4 regions of the Vibrio sp. QJM3NY_26 genome follow, and region 2 is predicted to be linked to each of the others. Evidence: predicted binding sites of a transcription regulator. Region 2 holds the regulator's gene; each other region holds the start of a gene.
What was found. The regulator PurR, encoded in region 2, represses purine synthesis genes. The targets are predictions, from matches to a motif close to TNANGNAAACGTTTNCNTNA.
Positions count from the first base shown of each region.

Region 1: AC3CH4_RS11945 (NCS2 family permease) is a predicted target of PurR. The motif match lies at 1,612-1,631, and genes of this name have one in related genera.
Region 3: metK (methionine adenosyltransferase) is a predicted target of PurR. The motif match lies at 2,824-2,843, and genes of this name have one in related genera.
Region 4: pckA (phosphoenolpyruvate carboxykinase (ATP)) is a predicted target of PurR. The motif match lies at 2,682-2,701, and genes of this name have one in related genera.

Region 1 covers NZ_CM173515.1:2,706,705-2,710,927, forward strand. The annotation lists gene gpt (xanthine phosphoribosyltransferase) at 1-217, opposite strand, end outside; gene AC3CH4_RS11945 (NCS2 family permease) at 302-1,591, opposite strand; gene vcdP (small protein VcdP) at 2,112-2,198, opposite strand; gene AC3CH4_RS11955 (aminoacyl-histidine dipeptidase) at 2,655-4,127, shown strand.
Region 2 covers NZ_CM173515.1:2,271,356-2,275,578, forward strand. The annotation lists gene torR (two-component system response regulator TorR) at 1-277, opposite strand, end outside; gene torD (molecular chaperone TorD) at 562-1,209, shown strand; gene purR (HTH-type transcriptional repressor PurR) at 1,526-2,530, shown strand; cyclic di-GMP riboswitch class I at 2,701-2,786, shown strand; gene AC3CH4_RS09975 (TfoX/Sxy family DNA transformation protein) at 2,914-3,504, shown strand; gene AC3CH4_RS09980 (TVP38/TMEM64 family protein) at 3,640-4,223, shown strand, end outside.
Region 3 covers NZ_CM173515.1:2,974,700-2,978,922, reverse strand. The annotation lists gene AC3CH4_RS13110 (SprT family zinc-dependent metalloprotease) at 1-247, opposite strand, end outside; gene AC3CH4_RS13105 (DUF2189 domain-containing protein) at 326-1,123, opposite strand; gene metK (methionine adenosyltransferase) at 1,492-2,646, opposite strand; gene tkt (transketolase) at 3,024-4,223, shown strand, end outside.
Region 4 covers NZ_CM173515.1:117,153-121,375, forward strand. The annotation lists gene AC3CH4_RS00510 (AsmA family protein) at 1-730, opposite strand, end outside; gene pckA (phosphoenolpyruvate carboxykinase (ATP)) at 884-2,509, opposite strand; gene hslO (Hsp33 family molecular chaperone HslO) at 2,847-3,740, opposite strand; gene hslR (ribosome-associated heat shock protein Hsp15) at 3,759-4,145, opposite strand.

The sequences.
Region 1 (4,223 bases), 440 kb from region 2:
CAGTCATATCACGCTGGTGATCGTGGTCGTAGCTAGAAATACAAATCGTATCTACGTGACGAATACCTAGCTCACGAGCCAAGATTGCACCAGGAACCAAACCACCACGGCTTACCGCCCAGATGCCTTTCCACTGCTCTGCTGGCATTTGCTTTTCAGCAAGTTGACGGCAGTAAGTCTGCATGTTGTCCCAAGTGATAATGAATTTGTTGCTCATAGTATAAAACCTAATAATTTTGTCATGTTATTAGAGGCTATTTCAAACATAGCCTCTTCAGCGATTAAGCAGAAATCTAGACGATTAAGCGAAAATGTATTTAAGAATAAAGATAACGGACATTACCCATACCGCAGGTGAAACGTCGCGACCTTTACCACTTAGCAGCTTAATTGCAGCGTAAGCGATGAAACCTAGTGAGATACCCTCAGCGATAGAGTACGTCAGCGGCATAAGCAGACATGTTACCACGACTGGTGCGGCTTCCGTAAGATCACGCCAATCAATGCCAACTAGTCCAGACATCATCAGAATTGCTACATAGAAAAGTGCACCTGATGTTGCGTAAGCCGGAATCATACCTGCAAGTGGCGAGAAGAAAAGAGCCAGTAGGAATAAGATACCAACAACAACAGCAGTTAGACCGGTACGACCGCCTTCAGCAACACCCGCAACACTCTCAACATAAGAAGTTGTGTTTGATGTACCTAGCAATGCACCAATAGATGTTGCTGTAGAGTCAGCAAGCAGTGCTTTGTTCAAGCGCGGTAGTTTACCGTCTTCTTTGATTAGGTTTGCTTTCGTTGCAACACCAACCAGAGTACCCGCTGTATCGAACAAATCGACGAACAAGAATGCGAATACAACTGAAATCATACCGATTTCAAATACAGCAGAGAAATCAAGCTGCATGAATGTAGGTGCAAGGCTCGGTGGTGTCGACATGATGCCGCCGTATTGAACGTCACCGATCGCAATACCAATCGCTGTGATAGCGAGAATCGCGATCATTACTGCGCCTTTCACACCACGGTGAACAAGAGCAATAGTAATGAAGAAACCAAGCGCGCCTAAAATAGGAGCAATCGCGGTAATGTCGCCCAGTGAAACTTTAGTCGCTGGGTTAGAAACAACGATGCCTGCATTGCTAAGCGCGATAAACGCTAGGAAAAGGCCGATACCAGCAGAGATACCAACACGCAGAGACATAGGGATCGAGTTGATAATCCATTCACGAATCTTAAAGATACTTAAGAAGATGAAGATTACGCCTGATACGAAAACCGCTGCCAGAGCAACTTGCCATGTATAACCCATACCCATTACAACAGCGTAGGTAAAGAATGCGTTCAAACCCATGCCTGGAGCTTGAGCAATTGGGTAGTTAGCAACAAAGCCCATGATGAAACAGCCAATAGCAGCCGCTAAACAGGTTGCTACAAATACAGCGCCATGGTCCATACCAGCATCAGCTAGAATCATTGGGTTTACAAAAATGATGTAAGCCATTGTTAGGAAGGTTGTTAGACCTGCGATGATTTCAGTGCGCACATTGGTGCCATTTTCACTGAGTTTGAATAGCTTTTCGAACATTATCGAATCCTATAAGGGTAAAAAGTAAACGGTTGCGTAAACGATTGGCTGTGGATTATAAAGTTATCAAATAACAAATTCCAGATAGAATTAAGGCTCTAATCGATATTTATCAGAATGCCGTATGAAACAAAGCGATTAAAAACGAGAAGCAACAAGAATAATAATGATTAAAAACAATGGTTTAATCAAAATAAAGGCGATAATATTACTTGGTTATTTTTTCAACCATCGGTTATTTCCATTGAGAATGTAGCCATCATATTCTCAATTTAAACCCACAAGAGTTGTGTATTTTTCAACAGAATCAGTAATAAGACGCAAATTGATATTTTGGCGTTTAAAAAATAACCACTAAGAACAGCAAAGAAAGTGACAAGCGAAAGCGGTTTGGGAAAGTAGCAGGCAAAAAAACGCCACTCAAAACTGAGTGGCGGTAGAATCTGTCAACCAAAAGGGCTGTAAAAGAATTCCAATATATAGGGGTGAACAAAACTGTTCGAGTTACATGCTTACGGTATTAGTAACCAAAGCTTGTAGGGTATGCAAAGTTGCTAGTGTAAACAGAGCTGTTAATCCAGAACATTGCAGATGGTAAACCTTTCATAACTATCACCTTAATAAATCAATAAAAAACGAATTTGATTTCTCGGTTCCTTGGAGGCGATAAAACGGACTCATCCTTTGAGCATTTACTCTTCATCTCAGAAGTTGGTTATTAATATACTCTAAAGAAAAAAGATTACAAGTATTTTTTGCTACACGTCACACTTTTGGTCAATTTTGGTTATTTTGAAAACTTATTTATGTAATTAAATTACACAATAGAATTAAACAAACGTTTGCTTACGCCATTTATAAGCATCAAGTCTCTTAATTATGATCAGATGGACAAGACCGCTTTCAAAATTTGAGGTATTTGAGGTTTATAACCGCTACTCGTCAAAACGCTCAAGTGGTATGCTGTTGCCATCAAAACAGACCCATATTTTAGATTTTTATTCTAAGTTTTTACCTATAGAAACCCTAAATATATGGTTATCAAATAAAAAAGGAGTCATCCGTGTCTGAATTCCATTCTGAGATCAGTAAATTGTCCCCTGCCCCTATTTGGCAGTTTTTCGATAAAATTTGTTCAATCCCGCACCCTTCAAAACATGAAGAGGAGCTTGCTCAATACATTATTGCGTGGGCAACAGAGCAAGGCCTAGATGTACGTCGCGACCCAACAGGCAACGTATTCATCAAAAAGCCAGCAACGCCGGGTATGGAAAACAAAAAAGGTGTCGTGCTACAAGCTCACATCGATATGGTTCCACAAAAGAACGAAGACACTGATCACGACTTTACAAAAGATCCAATCCAGCCATACATCGATGGCGAATGGGTTACAGCAAAAGGCACAACGCTTGGTGCTGATAACGGCATGGGCATGGCTTCTTGCCTAGCGGTTCTTGCTTCAAACGAAATCCAACACGGCCCTATCGAAGTTCTACTCACTGTAGATGAAGAAGCAGGCATGACTGGCGCGTTCGGTCTTGAAGCCGGTTGGTTAGAAGGCGATATCCTTCTTAATACTGACTCAGAGCAAGAAGGCGAAGTGTACATGGGTTGTGCGGGCGGTATCGACGGTGCAATGACATTTGAAATTGCACGTAATGCGATTCCAGCTGACTTCGTAACACGCAAGCTAACGCTAAAAGGCCTAAAAGGCGGTCACTCTGGTTGTGACATCCACACCGGTCGTGCAAACGCAAACAAACTGATTGCTCGCTTCCTAGCGGGTCACGCAAAAGAGCTAGACCTTCGCATCGTCGAATTCAAAGGTGGTAGCCTTCGTAACGCAATTCCTCGTGAAGGTTTCGTAACGGTTGCTGTTCCTGCGGCAAACCAAGAAAAACTGGCTTCACTATACAACTACTACACAGAGCTGCTTTCAACAGAGCTAGGTAAAGTAGAAGACAGCATCGTGACTTTCAATGAAGAAGCTTCTGTAGAAATGGGCGCACTAGCGTCAGCAGACCAAGCTCGCTTTATCGCAGCACTTAACGCATGTCCAAACGGCGTGATTCGTATGAGTGACGAGATTGAAGGTGTTGTTGAAACATCTCTAAACGTAGGTGTTATCACAACGGAAGAAGATTCAATCACAGTACTTTGCTTGATCCGTTCTCTTATCGACTCTGGCCGTAGCCAAGTAGAAAGCATGCTTCATTCTGTTGCTGAACTAGCAGGGGCTAACATCGCGTTCTCTGGTGCTTACCCAGGTTGGAAACCAGACGCTGATTCAGAAATCATGCATATCTTCCGAGACATGTACGAAGGTATCTACGGTCACAAGCCAAACATCATGGTTATCCATGCTGGTCTTGAATGTGGTCTATTCAAAGAACCTTACCCGAATATGGATATGGTTTCTTTCGGCCCAACGATCAAGTTCCCACACTCTCCTGATGAGAAAGTGAAGATCGATACTGTTGAATTGTTCTGGAACCAAATGGTTGCATTACTTGCTGCGATCCCAGAAAAAGCATAAATCGATTAGCTATGTGTTTTTCAGTAAATGGTGTTTTCCAATAAATGGGCTCTTCAATAAATAGCACTTTTCAGTAAACACCGTTTATTAAGAACA
Region 2 (4,223 bases):
CAAGGCCAACGATTTTGTCGATGCTATCCGTGCGTCCAGTAACTAAAATAATTCCAATGTCTGATTGACTGCGTAATTCGCGAGTTAGCATCAATCCATCTTCGCCTGGTAAGTTGATGTCCAGCATAATGAGGTCAACGTTATTATCTTCTAACACGTTTCTCATTTGAGCGCCGCTTTCCGCTTCGCTTACTGTGTAACCTTCGTTCTGGAAGTATCCGACCAGTTTACTGCGGGTTACCACATCATCTTCTACGACTAATACGTGATAGCTCATCTACACCACTTTTCTTATTTAATAGTTTCAGTGACTATTCTATTCATAACTCGTAACAATTCTAGTGGTACACAAGATAAAAGCCAGAAACATGGATCTTTTTTGATACAAGACAATCTTAAACCTTGCTATTTATCGTCCATCGCAATTCAATATAGGCATTACTACTAACGAGTAACTTTGCGTTTCGCAAATAACCTTGTTATTCAGCCTTGGTGTGCTTTGCACAAGTAACTTCAAGATGCATATAAGTAACACCACAAGACTAAATCAGGATCTAAGAAATGAAAGATACGAAAGCGTTCAACGAGCAAAGAGCAGAAATATACTGGTGGCTATCAAGCTTATTCGCTAAAGAGCTCACTCAAGAAGAACTCGATCACTACCACTCTGTTGAAATTCGTTCTTTCCTAACTGGTTTAGGCGAAAATGAAACACTAAAGCCGGCGATCGATAGCCTAGTGGATGCGCTAAACCGCCTACAAACGCGTGAGGATGCTCAACTAGAATTGTCTGCTGACTTCTGTGACTTATTCTTAAAAACAGATAAGCATGGCGCACTTCCTTACGCTTCTATGTATATCGGTGAGACTGGCCTTTTGAATGATAAGCCAGCAAAAGATATGGAAGAGATCATGGCCAAGCACAACTTAGTGGTGAACCAAGACCTAAAAGAACCAGCTGACCACATCGCTATCGCACTCGACTTCCTTGGCAACTTGATCATCCGTTCTAATGAAACGGAACTTGAAGAAGAGCTAGAGAAATCGTTCATTGTTCAACAGCAATTTATCGAGCAACAACTTCTTACTTGGGTACCAAAGTTCAACGTTAAATGTCATGACGTTGACGAATTCGGTTTCTACGCATCAGTCTCATCTCTGCTACTTGCATTCTGTAAATTGGACACCCAATACCTCGCTGGTGAATAAGCTTATTGGATGACTCGTTAAATAAATTCAGAAGAATGTGACAATTCACCCGGATTTCCGGGTGAATTTTATTGCGAGTAATTTCTAGTCAGTCTAAAATTGTGACCGCAAACGATAAAATATGAAACATTCACGAAATGCTATGCTTATTATAGTTTTGAGCATTTCGGTGTTAAGACAAGCCGCTCAATAGCGGTTTTTTGTTTTTTAGCACTTTAGTACCCAAAGAGCCCTACAAATTTAAGCTCTTAGTTAGGTAGCTTAACGGCTACTTCATTCCGTACTTTGGGAAAGTAGCTTCTAATAGGATAAAACCATGGCCACTATAAAAGATGTCGCTCGCTTAGCAGGCGTATCAACAACAACCGTTTCTCACGTAATCAACAAAACTCGCTTTGTTGCAGAAGCGACGCAAGAAAAAGTAAATAAAGCCGTAGACGAACTGAACTATGCACCAAGTGCCGTTGCTCGTAGTTTGAAGTGCAATACAACCCGCACTATCGGCATGCTAGTTACTCAATCAACTAACCTATTCTTCTCTGAAGTTATCGATGGTGTTGAAAGCTACTGCTACCGTCAAGGTTACACTTTGATTCTGTGTAATACGGGCGGTATCTATGAGAAGCAACGTGACTACATTCGAATGCTTGCAGAGAAACGTGTAGATGGCATCTTAGTTATGTGTTCTGACCTAACTGAAGAGCTAAGAGGCATGTTAGACCGTCACGCTGACATTCCTAAAGTGATTATGGATTGGGGCCCTGAGAGTTCTCAAGCAGATAAGATCATCGACAACTCTGAGGAAGGTGGTTACCTAGCGACCAAATACCTCATTGAGCACGGTCACTCCAAGATTGCTTGTTTAAGTGGCCACTTAGACAAAGCGGCATGTGTTGAACGCATCGCGGGTTACAAACGCGCACTCAACGAAGCTAAGATTGCTACCGATGATAACATGATCATTGAAGGTAACTTCGAGTGTGATACTGCGGTTCTTGCTGCAGAGAAAATCATTAAGATGGTAGATCGCCCAACGGCCGTATTCTGTTTTAACGACACAATGGCACTCGGCCTAATGAGCAGATTGCAAGAGAAAGGAATTCGTATCCCTGAAGATATTTCAGTGATCGGCTATGACAACATCGAGTTGGCTGAATACTTCTCTCCACCGTTAACAACGGTTCACCAACCCAAACGTCGTGTTGGTAAGAACGCTTTCGAAATTTTGTTAGAACGCATTAAAGATAAAGACCATGAAAAGCGTGTGTTCGAAATGCACCCTGAAATTGTTGAGCGAAGCACAGTTAAAACGTTAAATTAATTGATAAATTCAGTTTAATATAATTAAGCGCACCTTTAGGTGCGCTTTTTTTATCAACAACATGAATGAACCTGGTATCATACTGGAAAGATCATTAATTGAAGCAATATCACATTTTGAAATAACAAGTGTGAGCCTCATTCAACAAAAACTTTATTCTATTCAATCAGTCACGCACAGGGCAAATCACTTGAAAGAGTGAGACGCAAAGCTTCCGGCCTAAACCACTCGTTGGTATGGTAGCGGGGTTACCGATGGCAAAATGCAGTAACTACTAATAATTTAGTAATTTACGGCTAATTGACAATTTAATTGCAACATTTTGCTAATCTCTCGGACCTGCTTATTTGGTGGCGTAGTTCAAATACACCGAGATAAATAACATGGATAAACCGATACTAAAGGATTCAATGAAATTATTTGAATCCCTAGGAAAAATAAAATCACGCTCGATGTTTGGTGGCTTCGGTCTTTTTGCTGATGACACTATGTTTGCTCTGGTTGTAAATGACCAGCTGCACATACGAGCAGACAAATGCACAACGAAACAGTTCGAACAACAAGGCTTTCAACCGTACGTCTACAAAAAACGTGGTTTCCCTGTCGTTACTAAATATTTCGCTTTACCCGAAGGCCTGTGGCAAGACCAAGAGAAAATCTTGCAGCTTGCAACGACGTCTCTGGGTTTTGCTAAAGAAGAAAAAGCTGAGCAATCTTCAGCTAAGCCTACTCGACTCAAAGATCTGCCCAACCTTCGACTCGCCACTGAGCGTATGTTGAAAAAAGCAGGGATCGATTCCGTAGAACGTTTATATGAATCTGGCTCTGTAAACGCATTTAACGCCATCAAAGAATCACATGCGTCTTCTGTCAGTATTGAACTACTTTGGGCGCTAGAAGGCGCGATCAATGGCACACATTGGTCTGTTATACCGCAGCAGCGTCGTGAAGAGCTTATCAATCGCGTCAATTAACATTGTAAGTGAAAAACTATATACATAACTAAGCCGCATTTACTGCGGCTTTTTTTATATCTGCTGAAAGTTAATCTATGCTTTGCCTGTCTGTCTATACTAATGGTATACATTGAAAATTTAGAGGAAGTATCAATGAGTAAGAAAATGATATTGGGTATTGTGTTGGTCGTAACCATCGTCTTGTTAGGCGTCAATTTCGGCCAATACCTAACGCTTGAAAATGCCAAGGCCCAACAAGCCGTTTTAAATGACTACATTGATAGCAACTTCATTGCTGCCGCTGCTATCTATTTTGTCGCGTATGTAATGATTACTGCTTTCTCAATTCCTGGTGCTGCTGTTGTGACCCTGTTAGGAGCTGCGCTATTTGGTTTCTGGAATAGTTTGCTGCTGGTCTCTTTCGCCAGTGCCATTGGTGCAACCCTCGCATTTCTAAGTAGCCGCTACCTTTTACGTGACTGGATCCAAACCAAATTTGGTGACAAATTAGCAACGATTAACAAGGGCGTTGAAAAAGACGGAGCATTTTACTTGTTTTCTCTGCGTCTGATTCCTGTATTCCCATTTTTCCTTATCAATCTGTTGATGGGTCTAACACCGATGTCTGTGAGTCGCTATTACATTACAAGTCAAATAGGAATGTTACCGGGTACTGCCGTTTTCTTGAATGCTGGTACTCAACTCGCGGAAATTGATTCACTTTCGGGTATCGTGTC
Region 3 (4,223 bases), 700 kb from region 2:
GATGTGTGATCAGATGTGCGAGTTCATGAGGCACGACTTCGTTAATAAAGGCGTCTTCATTTTCGCTGAATAGCACTTGGTTGAGTTTTATCTCGTTTAACTGGAGGTAGGCTTTTCCCGCTGCCTTTCCTCTTAACTTGTAAGTGACGGTTGGGCATGGAAATTCACGAGAAAAGTGTTGATTAGCAATAGCTAGGCATTCGCCCAGTTTCTTATTTACTCGATGTTGTTGCGGGGTGTAAGACAAGCGTTGTTAACTCCAAAAAAAGCCTCAGCGTTTAAACTAAGGCCTCATCATAACATTGCTCATCGATCGTGAAACGATTTAAGCGTGATGTTTCTTTTTGATGACTTCGTGGTAAGCATGCCATGTTCCGTAACCAAGTAATGGCATCGTTACAATCATACCGACACCGTAGGTCGCGAAGCCGACTAAGATACCTGTACCAATGATACCAGCCCAAACGACCATCGCAGGGATGTTTGATTTAACAGCGTTGAAGCTAGTAAAAATGGCACTCATTACATCTACACGTCTTTCCATCATTAATGGAATCGAAAATGCTGAGATGCTAAATATCAGGCTAGCGATAACCAACCCAATCACTGAACCCGTAATCAGGAATGGTGCAAACTCGCTTAATGGTGCTCCTTGTACGGAAGGGTAGAGCGCATGCAATAACGCAGCAATCCGCATCCAAAAGATCATTGCAACCATTAACACAATCGCAAAGGCCCATTGGTGGGTGGAGTTGCGAGTAATTGCTTTCATTGAGTGGAACAAACTTGGGGAATGTCCTTTCTCTCTTTCCCAGCTTGCGTCATATAGGCCTAGAGCAAGAAAGGGTCCTATCAACATATAGACTATCAAGCTTGGCATGACGACTAGGTGTGTTCCTTGCCATTGGACTAGTTGCACGATGGCGATGGCCGCAGCCATGAAACACAATCCGTAAAACGCGCTGATTATTGGCATTTTCACTAAGTCATGCAGTGCAAGCGATAACCAGTGGAATGGGGCGGATATGCTTACTTGGTTACAAGGAATGGTGCGAGCGTAATCCTGATCGCTGACCTTGTGTTTCTTATCGTTTAGTTCGGATGGGTGCACGGTACGAGGCATAGATCCCCCTAGTTAAATAACGTCCTAGTTATAATTCCACAAGGCTCTGAAGTATCGCTTACGAGAGCGTTATGGTGTTGAGCTAAACTGCTCTTTGTCATCCCAGTTATTGTTCTTGCGTACATTTAACGAGCGTTATCAGACTGAATTAATTTGAGTTAAATGTGAGCTTGATCGCCTAGGAGTTACCTTAACTATTGTCAGTAGAGCTAGAAAACACAAATTATCAGCGGATTTTTATACTAAGTGGTTAACGGTAAAGAAGACTTGGACAGGGTGTTCTAGCAGGGGAAGGTTTGGTAAGTGCATAAAAATAAAGCCCTTACTAAGAAGTAAGGGCTTTAAAGAAACAAATCGCAGTGGCTAAATTATTTTAGGCCAGCGAAGTCCGCAAGGATTGCTGCTTTGTCCGTCGCTTCCCAAGGGAACTCTTCGCGACCGAAGTGACCGTATGCAGCCGTCTTTTTGTAGATAGGCTGAAGAAGGTTCAGCATTTCTTGAAGACCGTATGGACGTAGGTCGAAGTTTTGACGAACAGCTTCAATGATGATCTCGTGAGCTACTTTCTCAGTACCAAACGTTTCAACCATGATAGATGTTGGATCTGCAACACCGATAGCGTAAGACAGTTGAATCTCACAACGGTCAGCCATGCCAGCAGCAACGATGTTTTTCGCAACGTAACGCGCTGCGTAAGCTGCAGAACGGTCAACTTTTGATGGATCTTTACCAGAGAATGCACCGCCACCGTGACGAGCTGCGCCGCCGTAGGTATCAACGATGATCTTACGACCTGTTAGACCACAGTCACCCATTGGGCCACCGATTACGAAACGGCCGGTTGGGTTGATGAAGAAGTTAGTGTCTTTATTGATCCATTCAGCAGGAAGTACTGGCTTGATGATCTCTTCCATTACCGCTTCACGTAGGTCAGGTGTTGTTACTGAATCACAGTGTTGAGTTGAAAGAACAACTGCGTCGATACCAACAATCTTACCTTGGTCGTATTGGAACGTAACTTGAGATTTCGCATCTGGACGAAGGAAGTCAAGCTTGCCGCTCTTACGTACTTCAGCTTGCTTCTTAACAAGAAGGTGAGAGTAAGTAATTGGAGCTGGCATTAGGATTGGTGTTTCGTTAGTCGCGTAACCAAACATGATACCTTGGTCGCCTGCGCCTTGATCTTTAGGATCGGCTTTATCAACACCTTGGTTGATGTCTGGAGACTGCTTACCAATGGTGTTTAGTACAGCACAAGAGTCTGCGTCAAAGCCCATATCAGAATGAACGTAACCAATTTCACGAACTGTTTCACGAGTGATTTCTTCGATATCAACCCATGCAGACGTTGTTACTTCACCGCCAACCATAACCATGCCGGTTTTTACGTAAGTCTCACAAGCAACACGTGCTTTTGGATCTTGTTCCAAGATGGCATCAAGAACAGCATCAGAGATTTGGTCTGCAATTTTATCTGGATGGCCTTCTGAAACAGATTCAGAAGTGAATAGGTGCTTAGCCATGAGAGCTCCACTTTTAGTTTAGTTTTTAGTTGCAAATAGTTAAATGCAAATAATTTTAGGCGTCGCAAGCTAGGAAGCGCCGCCATTAAATACAGTATATTTTGTAGGTGTTTCTACATCTAGACGGCTATTCTAAATTCCAGCGGTCGAATTACAAGCTCTTTTTTATGATATGTCATAACTAATCGTTTGCGTATCGGTCGAGATAACACATTGCTAAGTGATGTAAATGTTCGAAAATTGCGAAAAGTGACCGTTAAAATGCCAGTAAAACGTTTGCAGTCGCTAAAGTCGTTTGAGAGAATACCCGCGCTAATAAAAATGAAAACTTTAGCATCAATCTATTTTTTAAATCGCTTATGTACTCAGGAGCAGACATGCCTTCTCGTAAAGATCTAGCCAATGCAATTCGCGCACTTAGCATGGATGGCGTTCAACAAGCAAATTCAGGCCACCCTGGCGCACCTATGGGTATGGCTGACATCGCTGAAGTTCTTTGGCGTGGTCACTTGAACCACAACCCAGCAAACCCAGAGTGGGCTGACCGCGACCGTTTTATTCTGTCTAACGGGCATGGTTCAATGTTGATTTACTCTCTGCTTCATCTTGCAGGTTACGAGCTTTCAATTGAAGACCTTAAGAACTTCCGTCAACTGCACTCTAAGACTCCTGGTCACCCAGAGTACGGTTACGCTCCTGGTATCGAAACAACGACTGGTCCTCTAGGTCAAGGCATCACTAACGCTGTTGGTATGGCGATGGCTGAGAAAGCATTGGCTGCACAGTTCAACAAAGAAGGCCACGACATCGTCGATCACTTCACTTATGCATTCATGGGTGATGGTTGTCTGATGGAAGGTATCTCTCACGAAGCATGTTCTTTAGCAGGTACGCTAGGTCTTGGTAAGCTGGTTGCTTTCTGGGATGACAACGGCATCTCTATCGATGGCGAAGTTGAAGGTTGGTTCTCTGACGATACACCTAAGCGTTTTGAAGCTTACGGCTGGCACGTAATCCCGGCCGTTGATGGTCACGACTCTGATGCTATCAACGCGGCTATCGAAGCAGCTAAAGCGGATCCTCGTCCAACGCTTATCTGTACTAAAACTATTATCGGTTTTGGTTCTCCAAACAAAGCGGGTACGCACGACTGTCACGGTGCTCCACTAGGCGCTGATGAAATCACAGCAACTAAAGCGGCACTTGGTTGGGAACACGGTCCTTTCGAAATTCCAGCTGATATCGCAGCTGAGTGGAATGCGAAAGAAGCGGGCGCAGCGAAAGAAGCGGCTTGGAATGCTAAGTTTGACGCATACGCAGCGGCTCACCCAGAGCTAGCAGCAGAATTTAAACGTCGTACTAACGGCGAGCTTCCAGCTGAATGGGAAGAGAAAGCAAACGCAATCATTGCTGACCTTCAAGCTAACCCAGCAAACATCGCATCACGTAAAGCATCTCAAAATGCACTAGAAGCGTTCGGCGCTATGCTACCTGAATTCATGGGCGGCTCTGCTGACCTTGCGCCTTCTAACCTGACTATGTGGTCTGGTTCTAAGTCTCTTGAAGCGAACGATTTC
Region 4 (4,223 bases), 1.3 Mb from region 2:
CTTTGCTTAGTAGGCTTTGGGTCTGTTTCTGATTGAGTCGTAAGCCATCGACGGTCACATTCACCAACGACCAATCTTGCTGATACTGCTCTGCTTGTCCTGAAATCTTGGCACCGCGCCAGTCAAATGAAGCGCCATAAAGCGTGCTGTCGCTAGGTTTTAAGTCTAGGTCAAACAACAGGTTATCGAAGGCTTCTCCTTGCCAATACAGCTGCGTGGCTGAGAGTTGGATTTTGCCATAAGGCAACAATGCGTTGTTGTCATCCCATGTTGGATCGGAGATCTGGAGGTCGATGCCTCGCGCATTAAAGTCTAGGGTCGAAAAATCGAGATTATTGATGGCTAGCTGATGGAGCTTGATGTTTGGTTGGGTGAATAACGGCGTGAATGTCTCTAGATCGCTTATCTCCAACTGTAGGCCACTGATCAAGACGGAGTCCAAGACCAGCTTAGCTTCTGTAATCGAGCTGGGACTGAACCAAAGATCGATCTTGTCGATATAGAGAGGTTTTTGTTTATCAGGTTGGCTTTGGGTAATGCCCATCAAGGTAATGTGATAAGGCGCCTGATACTCAACGTCTTCAATGAGTACAGGTTGTTCAAGCGTATGCTTGATAAAAAAGTTAGCAACATCCGATCGGTATTGAGTTTGTAGGCTTAATAACAACGCTGCGATAGTCGCAACGATGATGGCCACCACAATGCCAATCACCATGAATACCTTTTTCATTCCCTGAAAGCCTTAAATTTCAATAGTCTCAAAACAGAGTGGAACAAAAAGGGGCAAGCAGCAACAAAAAAGCCCCTCAAAAGAGGGGCTTGCTACAAAAATATCACTTTAAATTGGGCGTTCGCTTTTGGCTTGGCCCGAGCAGATGTTGGGTTAGTCTAGTTGAGGACCTGCCGCAACCAGTGACTTACCTTCAGCATTGTCTGTGTACTTATCAAAGTTGTTGATGAAGCGCTCTGCTAGATCTTTCGCTTTGCTTTCCCATTGTAGTGGGTCAGTGTAAGTATCACGTGGGTCAAGAATCGCTGGGTCAACATCGTGCAACGCTAGCGGTACTTCTAGGTTAAACATAGGGATAACCTTAGTTTCAGCTTGGTCGATTGAGCCATCTAGGATAGCGTCGATGATGCCACGAGTATCTTGGATTGAGATACGTTTGCCTGTGCCATTCCAACCTGTGTTCACTAGGTAAGCTTCAGCGCCAGCCGCTTCCATACGCTTCACAAGCACTTCAGCGTACTGAGTTGGGTGAAGAGTTAAGAATGCCGCACCAAATGCCGCAGAGAACGTTGGTGTTGGTTCAGTAATACCGCGCTCTGTACCTGCTAGCTTAGCTGTGAAGCCAGATAGGAAGTGGTACTTAGTTTGCTCCGGAGTCAGCTTAGATACTGGTGGTAGCACACCAAACGCATCCGCTGTTAGGAAGATAACTTTTTGAGCGTGACCTGCTTTTGATACTGGCTTAACAATGTTGTCGATGTGGTGAATCGGGTAAGAAACACGAGTGTTCTCTGTTTTTGAACCGTCATCGAAATCGATAGAACCATCACCACGAACCGTTACGTTTTCTAGCAGTGCATCGCGACGGATTGCATTGTAGATTTCTGGTTCTGCTTCTTTAGATAGACGAATCGTCTTCGCGTAACAACCACCTTCGAAGTTGAAGATACCATCGTCATCCCAACCGTGCTCATCATCACCGATTAGCTCACGCTTAGGATCGGTTGATAGGGTTGTTTTACCTGTACCAGACAGGCCGAAGAAGATGGCTACATCGCCTTTCTCGCCAACGTTTGCACTACAGTGCATTGAAGCAATGCCTTGCAGAGGAAGCAGGTAGTTCATCATTGCGAACATGCCTTTCTTCATCTCACCGCCGTACCAAGTACCACCGATGATTTGAACGCGCTCTGTTAGGTTAAAAGCAACGAAGTTTTCAGAGTTTAGACCCTGCTTTTCCCAGTTAGGGTTGGTTGTTTTAGCACCGTTCATTACCACGAAATCAGGTTCGAACGTTGCTAGCTCTTCGTCAGTTGGACGAATGAACATGTTCTTAACGAAGTGCGCTTGCCACGCTACTTCAGTAATAATACGCACACTTAAACGCGTATCTGGGTTAGCACCACAATAACCGTCGATGACAAACAGGCGCTTGCCAGATAGCTGAGTTGTCACAAGCTCTTTCAGCTCACTCCAAACTTCAGTTGTAATCGGTTTGTTGTCATTTTTGCCTTGATCTGACCACCACATGGTATCGCGCGTAGTGTCATCTTTAACAATGTACTTATCTTTTGGTGAGCGTCCAGTAAAGATACCAGTGTCAACCGCAACAGAGCCTAGTTCCGTTACTACGCCTTTTTCGTAGCCTTCCAAACCTGGCAGTGTTTCTTCAACGAATAACTGCTCGTAGCTAGGATTACGAAGAACTTCAGTAACGCCAGTCAGTCCGTGCTTAGTTAGATCAATTTGTGCAGCCTTTGTATGTTCCATAACGGTCATAGGTGCTCCTTGTAGGATATTTTGTAGGGATTTTGTATTAATTTTTTATTGTTATCTGCTCACCATGCTAGCAACGAGACTCGGGGGAAACAGGGATACAGCTCAAAAAATATCCATATTAACCATGGGGTTTTAAGCGCCTCGTCACATATTGGCCCAACTAGTCTATCCTGTACGCAAACCTTTGCGCTAGAGGCGAGAACATTATTAATTGATTAAAATTAAGCGGTGATTTTATTACGAGATGTTACGGGCTTTGCGCTATTTTGATCACAAAAAAGGCCAGCTTAGTGCTGACCTTTTTGGGGTAAATTACGTGTTTTTGGTACGCTGTAAATTAATGAACCGTATTGTCGCCTTTATCTGCTGCTTCTGCGTACAGTGCATCAACGTCGCCCTTATCGAACGAGTAGTTTGTGCCACAGTAATCACAGTGAAGAGCAACACTACCTTCCGTACTCAGGATGTCGTAGATCTCCTCTTGAGCAACAGTAATGATAGCCGCACCACTGCGTTCACGAGAACAACCACAGAAGAACTCGACAGGTTGAGGGGTAAATACCTGAACCTTCTCTTGGTTATATAGGAGGTATAACAAATCATTCGCTTCTAGAGAGAATAGTTCTTCGTTTTTAACCGTGTCAGTTAACTGCTCTAGGTGCTCGAAGTCATCTGGCGTACCAGTACCGTCTGGCATAACCTGCAGCAACATACCCGCAGCGTGTGCTTTGCCTTCATATTCACCCGTACGTAGCCACAGACGAGTCTTAAGCTGTTCTGAGTTAGCAAAGTAACCTTCAAGAACGTCAGCAAGTGTTTCGCCTTCAAGACCAACGATACCTTGGTAACGCTCACCTTTTTTAGGATCGATAGTGATCACTAGGTGGCCTTTACCTATAAGGTCGTGCAGGCCAGCGTCGTCAGCAATATCACCGTCAAAGCGCGCAACACCACGAATCTTCTGATCGTTATCGCCATTAATAACAGCTAGAGTTACTGGGCCATCACCTTGCAGTTGCATCGTGATAGAGCCTTCAAACTTTAGGGTCGCCGTTAGCAGCGTCGTTGAAACCAGTAGCTCACCCAACAGCTTTTGTACTGGCGCTGGGTATTCCTTGCTAGAAATAATCTGTTGGTACGCTTCGTCCATCTGTACCAATTCACCACGTACTGATAGGTCTTCAAATAGGTAGCGATTTAAAACATTACTTGTAGACATTGGGTCTGCCATTTGGCTATTCCTTCTAGCTTATTGAGTCTTGAACTTGATGATGTCACGACGTTGCTTTTTATCTGGACGACGTTCTGGTGCTGGGCTATGAGCATTTAGCTTGCGTTGTTGTGCAAACTCTTCTCTTTTTGCCAAGCTTTCGGTGGTTTCTTCATAGAGGGTTTGAGCGACTGGCGCTCCGCCGCGGTGTGCGGATATTTTCTCTATGGTGACCGTCTTTTCTTCATTCCCTTGGCGCAGGGTAATCACTGCCCCAAGTTCTACGATTTTGCTGGGTTTGCTGCGCTGACCATTATAGTGGACTTTACCACCATCGACCATGTTGCGAGCAATTGAACGAGTTTTATAAAAGCGTGCTGCCCACAACCATTTATCGAGTCTGACAGCTTCATTAGTCGTTTTCATATAGGACAGTGCCTTTTCAGTTAGAAATGATGCGGTTTAACTGTTATTCACAGCATGCAACTTATGTTGTTTGATGAC